DNA from 2 places in the Shewanella sp. W3-18-1 genome. Region 1 is predicted to be linked to the other one. Evidence: predicted binding sites of a transcription regulator. Region 1 holds the regulator's gene; the other holds the start of a gene.
What was found. The regulator LexA, encoded in region 1, represses DNA repair genes until DNA is damaged. The targets are predictions, from matches to a motif close to TACTGTATNNNNATACAGTA.
Positions count from the first base shown of each region.

Region 2: a site for LexA is predicted at 4,374-4,393, ahead of recN (DNA repair protein RecN). Genes of this name have one in related genera too.

Region 1 is NC_008750.1:158,095-165,813, forward strand. It holds gene SPUTW3181_RS00685 (cytochrome c oxidase assembly protein) at 1-113, opposite strand, end outside; gene ctaD (cytochrome c oxidase subunit I) at 115-1,707, opposite strand; gene coxB (cytochrome c oxidase subunit II) at 1,717-3,255, opposite strand; gene SPUTW3181_RS00700 (cell division inhibitor SulA) at 3,651-4,163, opposite strand; gene lexA (transcriptional repressor LexA) at 4,160-4,780, opposite strand; gene plsB (glycerol-3-phosphate 1-O-acyltransferase PlsB) at 5,131-7,554, shown strand; gene mtr (tryptophan permease) at 7,554-7,719, shown strand, end outside.
Region 2 is NC_008750.1:1,400,976-1,408,694, reverse strand. It holds gene barA (two-component sensor histidine kinase BarA) at 1-1,224, shown strand, start outside; gene SPUTW3181_RS06410 (YjaG family protein) at 1,199-1,798, shown strand; gene lldR (LysR family transcriptional regulator LldR) at 2,060-2,959, opposite strand; gene SPUTW3181_RS06400 (AEC family transporter) at 3,334-4,296, shown strand; gene recN (DNA repair protein RecN) at 4,424-6,082, shown strand; gene SPUTW3181_RS06390 (phosphatidylglycerophosphatase A) at 6,236-6,730, opposite strand; gene thiL (thiamine-phosphate kinase) at 6,746-7,702, opposite strand.

The sequences.
Region 1 (7,719 bases):
TCACACAGAACATCATACAGGGGGACGAGTGCGAACCCAAAGCCAAACATACCCACACAGCCTAGAACTAACAAGCTGATAAGTTTACGATTTGACCTAGTTGTGCTGGTCATTTTATTTCACCTCAGGAGGTGTCGTAAATGAGTGGTAAGGCGCAGGGCTTGGTAATGTCCATTCTAGCCCTTCGGAGCCTTCCCAAGGTTTAGCGGGCGCTTTCTCACCGCCACGGATACACTTGATTACCAGTACTAAGAAAATCAATTGCGATAGACCAAAGGCAAAACCGCCAATCGATACGATTTGGTTTATATCGGCAAATTGGATGGAGTAGTCAGGGATCCGTCGCGGCATTCCTGCAAGCCCGAGGAAATGCATAGGGAAAAAGAGTACGTTGACGGAAATCACTGAGCACCAAAAATGCCACTGTGCTAAACGTTCGTTATACATATGACCAGTCCATTTTGGGAGCCAGTAGTAGGCCGCCGCCATAATGGAAAAAATCGCACCTGTTACAAGTACATAATGGAAGTGTGCGACTACAAAATAAGTGTCGTGGTACTGGAAGTCAGCGGGGGTAATTGCAAGCATTAGTCCCGAAAAACCACCAATAGTGAAAAGGATAATAAAAGCCACGGCAAATAACATCGGTGTTTCAAAGGTCAGCGAGCCTCGCCACATGGTTGCTACCCAGTTAAAGACCTTCACTCCTGTCGGCACGGCAATCAGCATAGTGCAGTACATAAAAAACAGTTCTGCAAACACGGGCATACCCGTTGTAAACATATGGTGTGCCCACACAAGGAAAGACAAAATGGCAATACTGGCTGTTGCATACACCATAGAGGCATAACCAAAGAGTTTTTTACGACTGAAAGCCGGAACTATGGCCGAGATGATGCCAAAAGAAGGCAAAATCATGATGTAAACTTCTGGATGGCCGAAGAACCAAAAGATATGTTGAAACATCACAGGATCGCCGCCGCCTGCCGCCTCGAAGAAACTGGTTCCAAAAAATTTATCGGTGAGCACCATAGTCACTACACCTGCGAGTACAGGCATGACTGCTATTAGCAAAAATGCCGTAATTAGCCAAGTCCATACAAATAGCGGCAGTTTCATCCATGTCATGCCTGGCGCACGTAAGTTCACTATGGTCACAATCACATTAATTGCGCCCATGATCGAACTTATTCCCATGATATGGATAGAAAACACGAAGAGAGCAGTGCTGTCAGGGCTATAAGTTGTTGAGAGCGGTGCATAGAAAGTCCAACCAAAGTTTGGGCCTCCTCCTTCCATAAATAATGAACCGAGTAAAATAGCGAAGGCGAAAGGAAGGATCCAAAAACTCCAGTTATTCATCCTAGGTAACGCCATATCTGGCGCGCCAATCATCATAGGAATTAACCAATTGGCCAATCCTGTGAACGCGGGCATAACGGCTCCAAAGACCATGATCAGCCCATGAACAGTGGTCATTTGATTGAAAAAATTTGGCTCAACTAGCTGTAATCCGGGTTGAAATAATTCAGCTCGGATCACCATTGCCATGGCGCCACCCGTTAAAAACATAATGAAACTAAACCATAAATAAAGGGTGCCAATATCCTTATGGTTGGTGGTTAGCAACCAGCGCATAATGCCCTTCGGTGCCCCATGATGGTGGTCATCATGGACTGCGGTGTGTTCTTGAGTCATAGTGCTCATCCTAATCCCCTACTGTCCATGTTTAACGATATCGGCGGCTTGAACTGTATCGCCTGTATTATTACCCCAAGCATTTCGCTCATAAGTAATGACCGCGGCGAGTTGTTGTGGGCTGAGTTGTTTGTCAAATGCCTGCATCGCCGTTCCCGTTTTGCCGTGCATCACAATCTCGATATGGTTGGCAATTGGCCCCGTTACAATGTTGCTATTAACTAACGATGGAAAAGCAGGCGGAATACCTAAGCCATTTACTTGATGGCAGGCTGCACAACTTGAGATATAGATGGCTTCTCCTTCCGTCATTAGCGCGTCATGGGTCAGTGTTGGCAGGCTAGCGGGATCGATGCTAGCACCTTGGACTGTTGGCTCTGTAGGCAACGCGGCGACTTGCTGTGTTTGTGTTGTCGATGTCTTAGGCTGGCGATCACCATTCATATAGTCGTTCACATCTTTGGCTTGAACAGCATCCCCCATATTATTTCCCCACGCATTTCGCTCATAGGTTGTCACTGCGGCAATTTCTTGGGCAGTTAATTGGTTAGCAAAAGCCTGCATTGCCGTACCAGCTTTACCATGGATGATAATTTCAAGGTGGGGAGTAAGAGGGCCTGTTGCGATAGGACTACCTTTCAAACCTGGAAATACACCTTTTAATCCTTCTCCATTAGGTTGGTGGCATGCTGCGCATCGAGCCATATAGACTTGCTCACCTTGGGTCATTAAGTCTGCTTGGCTAAGGGTTTGTGATAGGGCGGCTTGAGCTGTAGCGGCAGCGGTTTGTGCTGCTTGTTTTTGCTCGGTAATCCAAGCATCAAATTCTGCTTCTGGTAAGGCTTTTACGACTATGGGCATAAAGCCGTGATCTTTACCGCAAAGTTCAGCACACTGGCCGCGATAAATGCCTGGTTTATCGATACGTGTCCATGCTTCATTAATAAAACCAGGATTCGCATCTTTTTTCACCGCAAAGGCTGGAACCCACCATGAATGAATGACATCTTCTGATGTCATTAGGAAGCGGATTTTGCGATTTATTGGAACAACAAGCGGTTTATCGACTTCAAGGAGATAGTGCTCGCCCTTAGGTTCTGAACCATCAATTTGTGTTCTAGGTGTCGAGAGTATGCTGTAAAAATCAATATCTTGATCGAAGTAGCTGTAATGCCATTTCCACTGAGAACCAGTGACTTTGATGGTGATATCAGCATTGCTCGTATCTTCCATTGCGATTAAGGTTTTGGTTGCAGGTATGGCCATTAGGATCAGGATAATAAATGGCAATATGGTCCAAGCAATTTCAACTTTGGTACTTTCATGGAAATGGGCGGCAACTGCGCCTTTGGATTTTCTGTGGTTTATCATGGCATAAATCATTACGCCAAAAACCACGAGGCCAATAGCACAGCAGATATACAAGATAGTCATATGCAAGTGATAAACCTTGCCACTTATCTCGGTTACACCAGTGGTCATATTGAACCGCGAATCCGCTGCGTTCAACGGTGGTGCGAATAACACCACGAGTAAACAATACAACAATTGCTTCACAAGACTTCTCCTCTGCTAATTGCAAATTGCAACTACAAAGAAGAGTCACACAGTAAGTCTCAACTCTATGCAAACTCTTCAGTTCCCAAAAAAGCGTTTTTGACTTCAATGTGCGTTGATGGCTTACTTTTGTACTGTTACTGCTGTTAATTCGCCACGCTGGCACATACTACTGAAAAAATCTGTCATTTTAATTATTGATGGAAAATTGGCTGGGATAACAGCTCGGTTTTTACCATCGCCAGAGATATAGAGTCACCAGCTTAATCAACCATACTTGCTGTTTAAATATTGATCAAGATCACTTATTTTTCTAATTGTCTGAAAAATTGCTAAAAAAAAGCCTCACATTCATATGTGAGGCGGCTTTCACGGCTAAAAAATCTTTTGTAAAACTAATGAACAGGGCTAAAAAAAGTGGCTTGCTTAAAGTGTGTATGTTGCTCAAGGCGGACCTTATCCTGTAAGTGGTTATTTACTTCCTCTAATACAATACCCATCGCTCTGGCACTTTTTGCCACAATTTGTAAGCGTCGATTATCACGGGCATCGAGTGAGGTCGTCCAAGTAATGACTGCACTGGACGTACCACTTGTTAAGGCTTTCTCCATCGCCCATAGGGTTTCTACCTCATCTTTTGCATGAACGAGTAATATACGATCCATGCGCACACCTGCTGATGTGAGTAACTGTTTATAGCCAATACTTGGTGGATTGATGAGTACAACCCAACGCCCCTGTTGACTGAGTTGTGCGAGCTGCGTACTGAGCTGGATTAACTCAGTACGGCCTTGAGTCTGTGTAGGCACACAGCTGATCGGTGCATACTGCCAGTTTGCATCAGGCTCTCGAATGTTGTCGAGCCACAACCCCGGATGACGTGGGGCATTGCCTAATAGGTTACTCATAGCCAATCTCCATTACGGATCACACCAACAGCGAGTCCTTCAATTGTTAAACTTTGACAACTTAAATCCACTTTAATTGGTGAGTAGTCTTCATTTTCTGCGTATAGATAGACTAAGTTGCCTTTTTTTTCGAAGCGTTTAACCGTGACATCATCGTCGACTCTTGCAACAACTACTTGACCATTTCTCGCTTGTTGTACTTTATGCACCGCTAACAAATCACCTTCAAGAATGCCGATGTTTTTCATGCTGTCACCTTTTACTCGCAGTAAAAAATCGGCGGTAGGGTGGAACATACTTGGGTCAACTTGATAGTACTGTTCAACATGTTCTTGAGCCAAGATTGGCTCACCAGCGGCTACTTGGCCTATAAGTGGCAGGCCATATTCAACCACGACCTCTTCCTCTGCTGGGAGACGGATACCCCGAGAGGTACCTGGCATGATTTCGATACAGCCTTTTTTGGCGAGAGCTTTGAGGTGCTCCTCAGCAGCATTAGCACTTTTAAAGCCTAAACGAGTGGCAATTTCTGCTCGGGTGGGTGGCATTCCTGTATCGGCAATATTACGTTTAATTAGCTCTAAAATTTCAGCTTGGCGTGGCGTTAAGGGTCTCATGGCTGTTCCTGTTTTTCTATACAGTTACTGTTAGTATATACAGTATTGTTTGTAGTGCAAGTATTAACCATTTTTAGATCGTAAAGTGTTTTAAATCGGCAAATCTCAGCCTGATCTATTGGTTGAGTTTTTATGGAAGATAAGGCGTTTTATATTTTCTTATTTAATTTTAAGTGTTTAATTTTTTAAGAGTATTTATTTTATCCCGATGGGATGCATATATTGTTTTATAGGCTTATAAAACGCCTGATGTTAGGGCGATTTAGGGATATATAGGAGAGAATTAGCGAATACTCCCCAGAGTCTGGTATTCTATTGGGCTAGTAAACGTACTTAATTGCATAAGAATAATGCCTAAACAAGACTCTCTTTGGTTGAAATCATTACGTTGGATCCAAAAACACTTAGTCCACACTATTGTGGTGCCTCAGGATCCTTTTGCCGATCTGAATCTGGATACCTCCAGACCACTTGCTTATGTCATGAAAACAGAATCGCTGAGTGACATTGCGGCACTAAGTGAAGTCACCGAAAAATTAGGCTTGCCAAGCCCCTACGAACCTTTAGTTGTTAACGGTGTTGTTGCGCCACGGGTTGTTTGCCTTCAAGGACGTAAACCTTTGTTTGGTGAACGTGCGGGTAACGAGCCATTCCTTGAGTGTTTTATGCGTCTCTTGGCTGTTCATAAGGAGCGCCCGGAGCTTGATATTCAGTTAGTGCCAGTGAGTCTTTATTGGGGACGTACTCCAGGTAAAGAAGACGATACGATGAAAGCGGCTGTGTTGGAGCGTGAAAATCCAACTTGGCTACGTAAGTGCTTCATGATTTTGTTTCTAGGCCGTCATAATTTTGTACAGTTTTCGAATGCAGTTTCACTGCGTTATATGGCAGATGAACACGGTACTGATATGGGGATAGCCCATAAATTAGCGCGTGTGGCACGGGTGCATTTTCGCCGCCAACGTAAGGTGATGACGGGTCCTTTACTGCCAAATCGTCAGGCATTATTTGATTCGTTGCTCAAATCGGAGTCATTACGTAAGGCGATTCAAGAAGAGGCTGTGAGCAAAAAGATTTCTGAAACTCAATCTCGTGAAACTGCAATTGAGTATCTTGATGAAATAGCAGCAAATTATTCAGATAGTTTAGTGCGCATTGCCGAGCGTTTTTTAACCTGGTTATGGAATAAGCTCTACAGTGGCATCAATATTAAAGGTGCCGAACATATTCGTCAGTTACACCATGATGGTCACGAAATTGTCTATGTGCCTTGTCATCGAAGTCATATGGATTATCTATTGCTATCCTACATTTTGTATTACCAAGGTATGGTGCCGCCGCATATTGCAGCAGGGATAAACCTTAACTTTTGGCCCGCGGGACCATTGTTCCGCCGTGGTGGCGCGTTCTTTATCCGTCGTAGTTTTAATGGTAATAAGCTTTATACCGCAGTCTTTCGTGAATATTTAGATCAACTGTTTGCCAAGGGCTATTCGGTGGAGTATTTCTCTGAGGGCGGTCGGTCTCGTACGGGGCGTTTGTTAGCGCCCAAAACGGGCATGATAGCAATGACAATGAACAGCGTGCTGCGCGGAATTGAGCGCCCAGTTACTTTGGTTCCCGTATATTTAGGTTATGACCATGTGATGGAAGTCGCCACGTATCACAAAGAGTTAAGTGGCAAGAAAAAACAAAAAGAATCCGTTTGGCAAGTTTTTGGAGCTATTCGCAAGTTAGGTAATTTTGGTCAAGGTTATGTGAACTTTGGAGAGCCGATTACCCTGCAAACCTTTTTAAACGAAATGGCACCTAACTGGCGCGCAGAGCTTGCCGATGATCCTGAACAAAAGCCAACTTGGTTAACTCCAGCGGTTAACGTGTTAGCAAATCGGGTGATGACACGTATTAATGATGCGGCAGCGGCCAGTTCCGTCACGCTCACCAGTTTAGCTTTATTGGCTTCTGAGCAAAATGCGCTTGAGCGTTGTTTGTTAGAACGTCAGTTAGATTTGTACCTCACGCTGCTGAAGCGGGTGCCTTATACCTCTTTTACTTCTGTCGCGGAAGGTGATGGTAAGCATCTTGTTCAGCAGGGTATTGATTTAAATAAGTTTTCAGTATCCAGTGATCCTTTAGGTGAGATAGTGTCTATCGATGCTAATCAGGCCATTTCGATGACCTATTATCGCAATAATATTATCCACTTATTTATTATTCCTTCTCTTATTGCGAGTTGTTTGACCCATAATGAGCAAAGTCAGCGACAGCAAATTGTGGCAATCGTGAATGACTTTTATCCGTTGCTAAAGGCTGAGCTGTTTATGGGAATTAAGGATATACCTTCCTATGTCAATCAAGTGCTGGATCTCTTTATTGAGCAAGGCTTAATAACTGAGTCAGATAACTTATCAGTTGTAACGGAACATTCCAGTCAGTTGGTATTGCTCTCAGGATCGGTCAGTGAGACATTGCAACGCTATGCCATCATTTTTAATTTGCTAGCACATCGTCCTAAGATGGAACGTTCAGAACTCGAGTCTGAAAGCCATTTACTTGCTCAGCGTTTAGGGGCATTGCATGGCATTACAGCACCAGAGTTTTACGATAAAAAACTCTACGGCACTTTGAGTGTTAAGTTAAAAGAGTTAGGTTATCTTTCTGATAAAGATGATAAATCTGATGTTAAGCGTATTCGAGATCAAGCCAATAGCCTATTGAGAGCCTCAGTGAGACAGACGATAGTTGCGAGTGTCACTGCGGAGCATATTAGTTAATGACAAATCATATGAATGCGGTTAAGCATAAAACCGCAGGTAAGTCTTTGCTCGGTGGCGCCATGATTATTGCTGGGACGACCGTAGGGGCGGGCATGTTTTCCTTACCTGTGGTGGGTTCTGGCATGTGGTTTGGGTATTCCATTGTCATGCTGCTAGGTATTT
Region 2 (7,719 bases), 1.2 Mb from region 1:
GGTCAATTCCAAATTGGTGATTCGCTACCATTAGAAAAACTCAAAGATAAAACCATTCTTTTTTATGAGCCAAGAGTACTCACCCATGCTGTTTTAAGCCGCCAATTGCGCCTATGGGATACTAAAGTGACACATCATCAGCATATCCCTAACCTATTGACTACACTCGCAAACACCGAAGAAGCATACGATTATATTCTGTTAAGTTGTCATGGTTTTACCGATGCAACGCAATTGGTTGGCACTTTAAATCTTGCGAAAACGAAAACGGACTGTTTAGTCGTACTCTACGATTGCCAAGAGCAAGATGCCTTGAGCAAGTTTATACGACCTAATGCCGATGTCGTGCTATCACTGCCTGTCAGTGAGCATCAACTTGCCCGTAATATGCTCTATCCTCCACTCGAATATGACATACAGGCTCCCATCACAATCTCGGCACCTGCAGCGCGGCAATCCTTAACGGTATTGGCAGTAGATGATAACTTTGCCAATTTAAAACTGATTGATACCTTACTCAATGAATTAGTCACCACTGTTATTGCTGTTAATAATGGGGATGAAGCGGTCAAACAGGCTAAAACTCGTACTTTCGATTTGATTTTTATGGATATCCAAATGCCGGGGACCGATGGCATTAGTGCAACAAAGCAAATACGCCAAGGCTCGATGAACCGCAACACGCCGATCATTGCCGTGACAGCCCATGCCATTGCCGAAGAACGTGAGCTGATTTTAGGCAGTGGCATGGATGGCTATTTACCTAAACCTATCGATGAAGCTGCACTAAAAGACGTTATTCATCGCTGGATCACAAGACCTAAATTCACCCATTTTGACCTGCATACGCTGAACTGGGATCTTTGCTTAACTCAAGCAAATCATAAATCGAACCTCGCCCTTGAGATGTTAAAAATGCTGCTGGACTCACTACCTGAAACGGTAGAGAAAATTCAAACGGCGCTAGGCCAAAATGATCAGGCCACTATGCTCAGTACAATCCATAAGCTGCATGGCGCAAGCTGCTATTGCGGCGTCCCCACCACTCAAAGGTTATGCCAAGAGATTGAATCCGCGTTAAAACGTCAAACCCCTGTGGAAGATCTCGAACCTGAAATACTAGAGTTACTTGATGAGTTAACTAAGGTAGAATCAGCGGTAAAACAAGTGCTATCACAGCTATCAGCGGAAATAACAGATGACCAAAAAAACGGGCTTCTTTAAGCGCCTTAAAGCGTTAGAACTACCTCAAAAACAACTCTTTGCCATTGCTCTTTGTCAGCGTATGTTGCCCAACTATCAACTGTTTTCAGAAGTCTGCGAATTTGGTGATCCCGCAGTATTAAACACAGTATTAGAATTATTATGGCAATCTCAATACGACAATAAACTCAAATTTAATATTGATGTCCATCTACAACGATTAGAAGATAACACACCTGATCCTGTCGACTTTGAAGCCTATGGCGTCTATCCGGCCATGGATGCAGTTGTGGCACTTTCAACATTATTGAGTGCAATTCAAGATAAAAATGAAGAAGATATAATTAATATCAGTAAGTTATCATCCAGTACTGTGGCGAACTATATTGAAGCCATCAGTGATGTTGATCTTGTCGATGATGCCCTAGATGATTTCGTCTTCGCCCATGAAGTGATGGAAGAAGAGAAAGAGTTACAAAATTCTCTGCTCGAAATTATTGAAGAAAATCCAAAAATCACTGCGGAATTGGTAAAAGGTCTACGCAAAGACATCATCGAAGCAGGTGTATCCAATATTGGTATTAGCATCGCCTAACGCCCGTGACCCCATTTGTTCAGGTTAATCCGTGTTATTCCAAAGTGTTAAACCACGTTAAAATAACACGGCATAAAGAAGTCATCATTGGCTTACTACCACAATCCAACAGCAATCCTCGATAAGCAAGATTGCTTATCGAGGCTCGACTCGCGAAGGTTATATAGGCATAAACAAACCATAGACCTACAAAGTCAAATCGCTGATAATTTTCATTAAACAATACCTTGAGCGATGCAAATGCTCAATATCAAAGGCAACTCAAGCCATGGAAAACAATTCTGGCGCCTTCGACTGCATAAACTCAATAAACACTCTCACCTTTAGCGGTTGTTGGCTGCGTTGATGATACAAGATTGAAATCCGTCGCTGCTCACCCACCCATTCAGGTAATAATACTTTGAGTCGGTCCTCTTTAATCTGCTGTTTTACAAACAATTCAGGACCGTACAAAATGCCACCATGATCCAATGCCGACTCAATAGCACCGTGTAAATCCGTCAATGTGAGCTTGGTTGGACCATTAAAGTAGAAGGACTCACCGTTCGGATGCTTTAAATGCCAATTAAATAAGGGCCAGACTTTAATAAGCTGATGCGCTTCTAAATCATTCGGGTGGGTCAACTTAGGTGCCTGTGCTAAATATTCTGGCGTAGCAAATAAACAGTAATCTAACTCACCTAATGTACTCGACACCCATGAAGAATCAGGCTGAGCGCCACCCACAATCGCCACATCAATCCCTTTGTCGATCAAATCAACCAACTCATTACTCTGGGATATATGCAGGCGAATATCGGGATACAAACGACCAAACTCATTAAGAGCTCGGATAAAAATGATAGAGATAATAGAAATCGGCGCGGCAATTCTTAACGTCCCTTCGGGTTTATCACTTCCCACGCCACTAAGCTCATCAAACTGGGCTATGACACTCTGATAACGCTGAAATAAGGCTAAGCCTTCTTCAGTCAACCTCAGTTTACGAGTGCTACGCATAAAGAGTTGCTTATCGAGCTTTTCTTCTAATTTGGCTAACTTACGACTCACGGTCGCAATAGGCATATCCAACTCTTTGGCCGCCTGTGAAAAACTTCCCGCATTCACTAAGTGCACAAAAAGATAAAGAAGTTGTAATTCACTGCCCAAATCATCACTCATATCACATCCCAATTTTTATAGGCTACTTAGGTCTACATAGTTAACGAATTGTAATTCAAACTGTCCATGGTACATCAACTCAAAAGCCGATATTCAGTCATTGATCCAGCTTAAATTGAAGCTTCTTAAGCTTTATGAAAACCCTATTTTAAAGTCGTTTAGGTATATACGACCATAGCTTAATAGTATCGGCTGCCCATGGTATGTTATTTTGCTGGATAATTTACTGCGCTAGCTCGAATATTACCCATTCAATTATCGGTATTTATGTGCGACGAGTGATGTTCAGTACCGATATATATTTTTGAATAAAAATCGTACGCTATGAGTCTGTCTTACACAGGAAAGACCCTATCATAAGGATGAGTGAGGGAATGACATTATTAACCCCGCTGTTTGCCGTCTTCGGGATCATGCTACTAGGTACACTAGTACAAAAATTGAAACTTCTCCCCGTGGAAACGGATCAAGTATTAAACCAATATGTGTACTACATTGCCTTTCCTGCGATCATGCTAATCGCCCTAGCTCAGCAGCCAATTAACGAAATCTTACAATGGGGATTTATTGCAGGCTATAGTGCAGCAATGCTAATTACCTATCTCATTTGTTTAGGTATTTCACTGATAGCCAACCCAAAAAAGCACGCGATTGCGACAATTAGAGCCCTAAATGCCACCTTTGGTAATACCGCGTTTATTGGTATTCCATTACTGATGATTATCTTTCCACAACAACAAAGTGCATTAGTGGCAGCGGCCATTGCTAGCCTGCTATCGGTACTGATGTTTGCAGTCGCGCTAGTATCATTAGAACTTGCCACTAACACTCAAAGACAGCACCATGCCTTAGTGATAATGGCAATGGCGGTAGGTAAAAATCCTATCGTAATTGGCAGTTTGATTGGCGTTGCAATATCCGCCAGTGGCATTCAATTACCATCAGGTCTCGCGCTAATGATCCAGCAGATAGGCAATACCTCAAGCCCCTGTGCCCTTTTTGCTATTGGTATGGTATTAGCAAAAGCAATGCGATATCAAAAAGATAGCAAAATTTTTAGTCTCTCAAACTTTTTAGAGTTAAGTCTAATCAACCTTTTTAAACTGGGTATACAGCCCGCGCTAGTCTACTTTATGCTGAGATACTGCGGTGTACATGGTGATTATCTGATCATGGGCGTTATCCTCAGCGCACTGCCCACTGCAGCTAGCGTTTACTTACTGGCACAGCGTTACAATACCCAAGCTTCAACCAGTGCTCAGGGCATTCTATTTGGCACCTTAGTCACTTTTTTCAGTCTGCCAATATTAGAAAGCCTAGTAAGAACTCATGCATAATCAGTTAATTAAAAATATTTACTGCGATAATGCCGATTATTTACCCAATCCACTTTACTGTATATAAAATCAGTATATACTGTTTATCAATACAGTGGTTTGGTATATTTTTCGACAGGAATTGACTATGCTTTGCCAACTCAGCATTAATAACTTCGCTATCGTCCGTTTTTTAGAACTGGATTTTCGCCCAGGAATGACCAGCATCACTGGTGAAACCGGTGCAGGTAAATCGATCGCCATCGATGCGCTAGGTCTATGCCTAGGCAATCGCGCCGATGCCAGTTGTGTTCGCCCTGGTGCCAGTAAAACTGAGGTCAGCGCCCGCTTTTCCTTAGATGATATTCCGCTAGCAAAGCGTTGGTTAGAAGATAACGATCTTGAACTCGATGATGAGTGTATTTTACGCCGAACCATTAGTAGCGATGGCCGCTCGCGCGCCTACATCAATGGTAATCCAGTACCGCTGACGCAACTCAAATTACTCGGTCAGTTGCTTATAGGTATTCACGGCCAACATGCCCACCATGCAATGTTAAAGAGTGAACATCAGCTCACCCTGCTCGACAGTTATGCCAACCACAGATTACTTATCGACACAGTTGCCGCTAGCTTTCAACGCTGCAAGCAAATTGAGGCCGACCTAAAACAACTCGAAGCCTCCCAGCATGAACGTATTGCTCGTAAGCAATTAGTCCAATATCAAGTGGAAGAACTCGATGAGTTTGATCTTAAAGTCGACGAGTTCGATGAAATTGAACAAGAACACAAACGTTTAGCCAATGGCACTGAGTTAATTGCCACCTGTCAGGCGAGCTTAAATATACTCACAGAGGGTGAAGAGAACAATATAGAGTCACTGCTCAATCGCGTCGTTTCCCTCGCCGAAGATCTGCAAAACTACGATCCCGCATTAAGCAATATCAACACTATGCTCAATGATGCTTTAATCCTAGTGCAAGAAAGTGCAGGCGAATTACAGCACTATTTGAGTAAGCTCGAACTCGATCCGACCCATTTCGCCTATTTAGAAGAACGGCTATCAAAAGCCATGCAACTGGCGCGCAAACACCATGTCAGCCCGAATAAGCTGGCGGAACATCATCTAGCATTAAAGGCAGAGCTCAGCAGCTTAGACAGTGATGAAAGCAAGCTCGAAGAAGTTCAGCAACAAGTCGAGGCAAGTAGAGCAGCTTACCTTAGCAATGCCCAAAAGCTCAGCCAAAGCCGTGCTCGTTACGCCAAGGAACTCGACAAACTGGTGACTCAGTCAATCCACGAACTGAATATGCCTAAGGGTAAATTTACGATCGAAGTCAATTTCCACCCCGAGCAAATGTCAGCCAACGGCAGTGACAATATCGAATTTATGGTAACCACTAACCCTGGCCAACCCTTACAACCGATTTCGAAAGTCGCGTCTGGCGGTGAGCTTTCACGCATAGGATTAGGGATACAAGTGATTACCGCGAAGAAAGTTGCCACACCGACATTAATTTTCGATGAGGTGGATGTCGGGATCTCAGGACCTACCGCCGCAGTGGTAGGCCGTATGTTACGCAGCTTAGGGGAATCGACCCAAGTCCTGTGCGTGACTCACTTGCCACAAGTTGCGGGCAATGGTCATCAACACATGTTCGTCGATAAATTTAATAAGGCAGGCAGTACTGAGACCACAATGAAGTCGCTCGATCGTGAGCAGCGCATTCAAGAGCTTGCAAGACTGTTAGGTGGCGATACTATCACCAGCAATACCCTAGCAAACGCAAGGGAACTGCTGCAATAGTAGTATGGATCAGATAACGAATAAGGTCGCTACACGTTTGAATCTACACACGCCATATCAAAAGCTAAGGGGCTATATCAAAAACTAAAGGCTAGTTGTTGGCCATGTTAACTAACATGTCAGCTTAGCTATCATGTTAGGTTGACGATAATGTTAGCTAACACACCAGACTAGCCCTTGCAGACAGATAAAGGCAAATACACCCGCTAAGACATCGTCAATCATAATGCCAAAGCCACCATGAACTTTGGCATCGAGCCATCGAATAGGCCAAGGTTTGATGATGTCAAAAAAGCGAAATAGACCAAAGCCGACTAACAACCAACCCCAACCTGCTGGTGCCGCTATCATAGTGATGAGTAGCCCAACCACTTCATCCCACACAATCGCACCGTGATCGTGTACCCCCATATCTTTAGCAGCTTGACCACAAATGTAAATGCCTGCCAAAGCACCGAATACAGTCAAACCTAAATACCACCCCAAAGGCAGCGGTGCTAAGAGCAAATATAAAGGGATTGCGGCTAAAGTACCAAAAGTACCCGGCGCCTTTGCGGCGAGCCCACTACCGAAACCGAGTGCCAAAAAGTGGACAGGATTTTTTAATGATAGGCGCGTTAGCACCTGATCCTTTGACAACCATTTCATTAATATGATCTTCGCTTAAAAGTGCTCGAAACCGTGATACGGCGGCGTAAACGGCTCACCATTGCGTTGCAACTTGAGCTTACTGCCCGCACAAATTTGTCCAACACGAACAAACTTTGCCCCCGCATGGCTCAAGGCGGTTTCAAGCGCGCCCTTTTGGGACTCAGGAACCGTAAACAGCAGTTCATAATCTTCGCCACCGGTCAGCGCATAACCTAAGGCATGCTCCTCACTAACGGTATCTTGCATCGCACGGGACAGAGGAATATTAGCCACATCGACAATGGCTCCCACACCAGAAGCCTTAAGAATATGGCCTATATCCGAGATAAACCCGTCAGAAAGGTCGATAGCACTGGAGGCAAGCGAACGCAAAGCTTGGCCCGCTAAAACTCTTGGTGTTGGACGATAATGGCGATTAATCAGGAATTCTTTATGCTCGGCTCTGGCCTGTTGCGCGCCTCGAATGATATCCAGACCTAAGGCCGAATCTCCGAGTGTGCCCGTAACATAGATCCAATCTCCCACTTTAGCACCATGACGAGTGAGTGCCTTACCCTGTGGGACTTGGCCGTGCACTGTGATGTTAATCGCCCGTGGACCACGAGTCGTATCACCACCAATTAAGGCGATGCCATAGTACTCGGCGGCTTCAAACAAGCCTTCACTAAAACCACTTAGCCAGGTTTCATCGACTTCGGGTAGCGTTAAGGCAAGCGTCATCCACGCAGGTTCAGCGCCCATGGCTGCCAGATCAGATAAATTTACCGCTAAGGCTTTATAACCTAAGGCTGCAGGAGGCATATCGGGGAAGAAATGGACATTTTCGACTAAGGTGTCACAGGAGATAGCAATCGACTTGTTTTCTGCGGGTTGCACTAAAGCGCAATCGTCACCGATGCCAAGCTTCACATCACGGCGAGTGGGGCCGCGGTTGCTAAAATAACATTCAATTAATTGGAATTCTTTCACTGTACAGTTTGGCACGA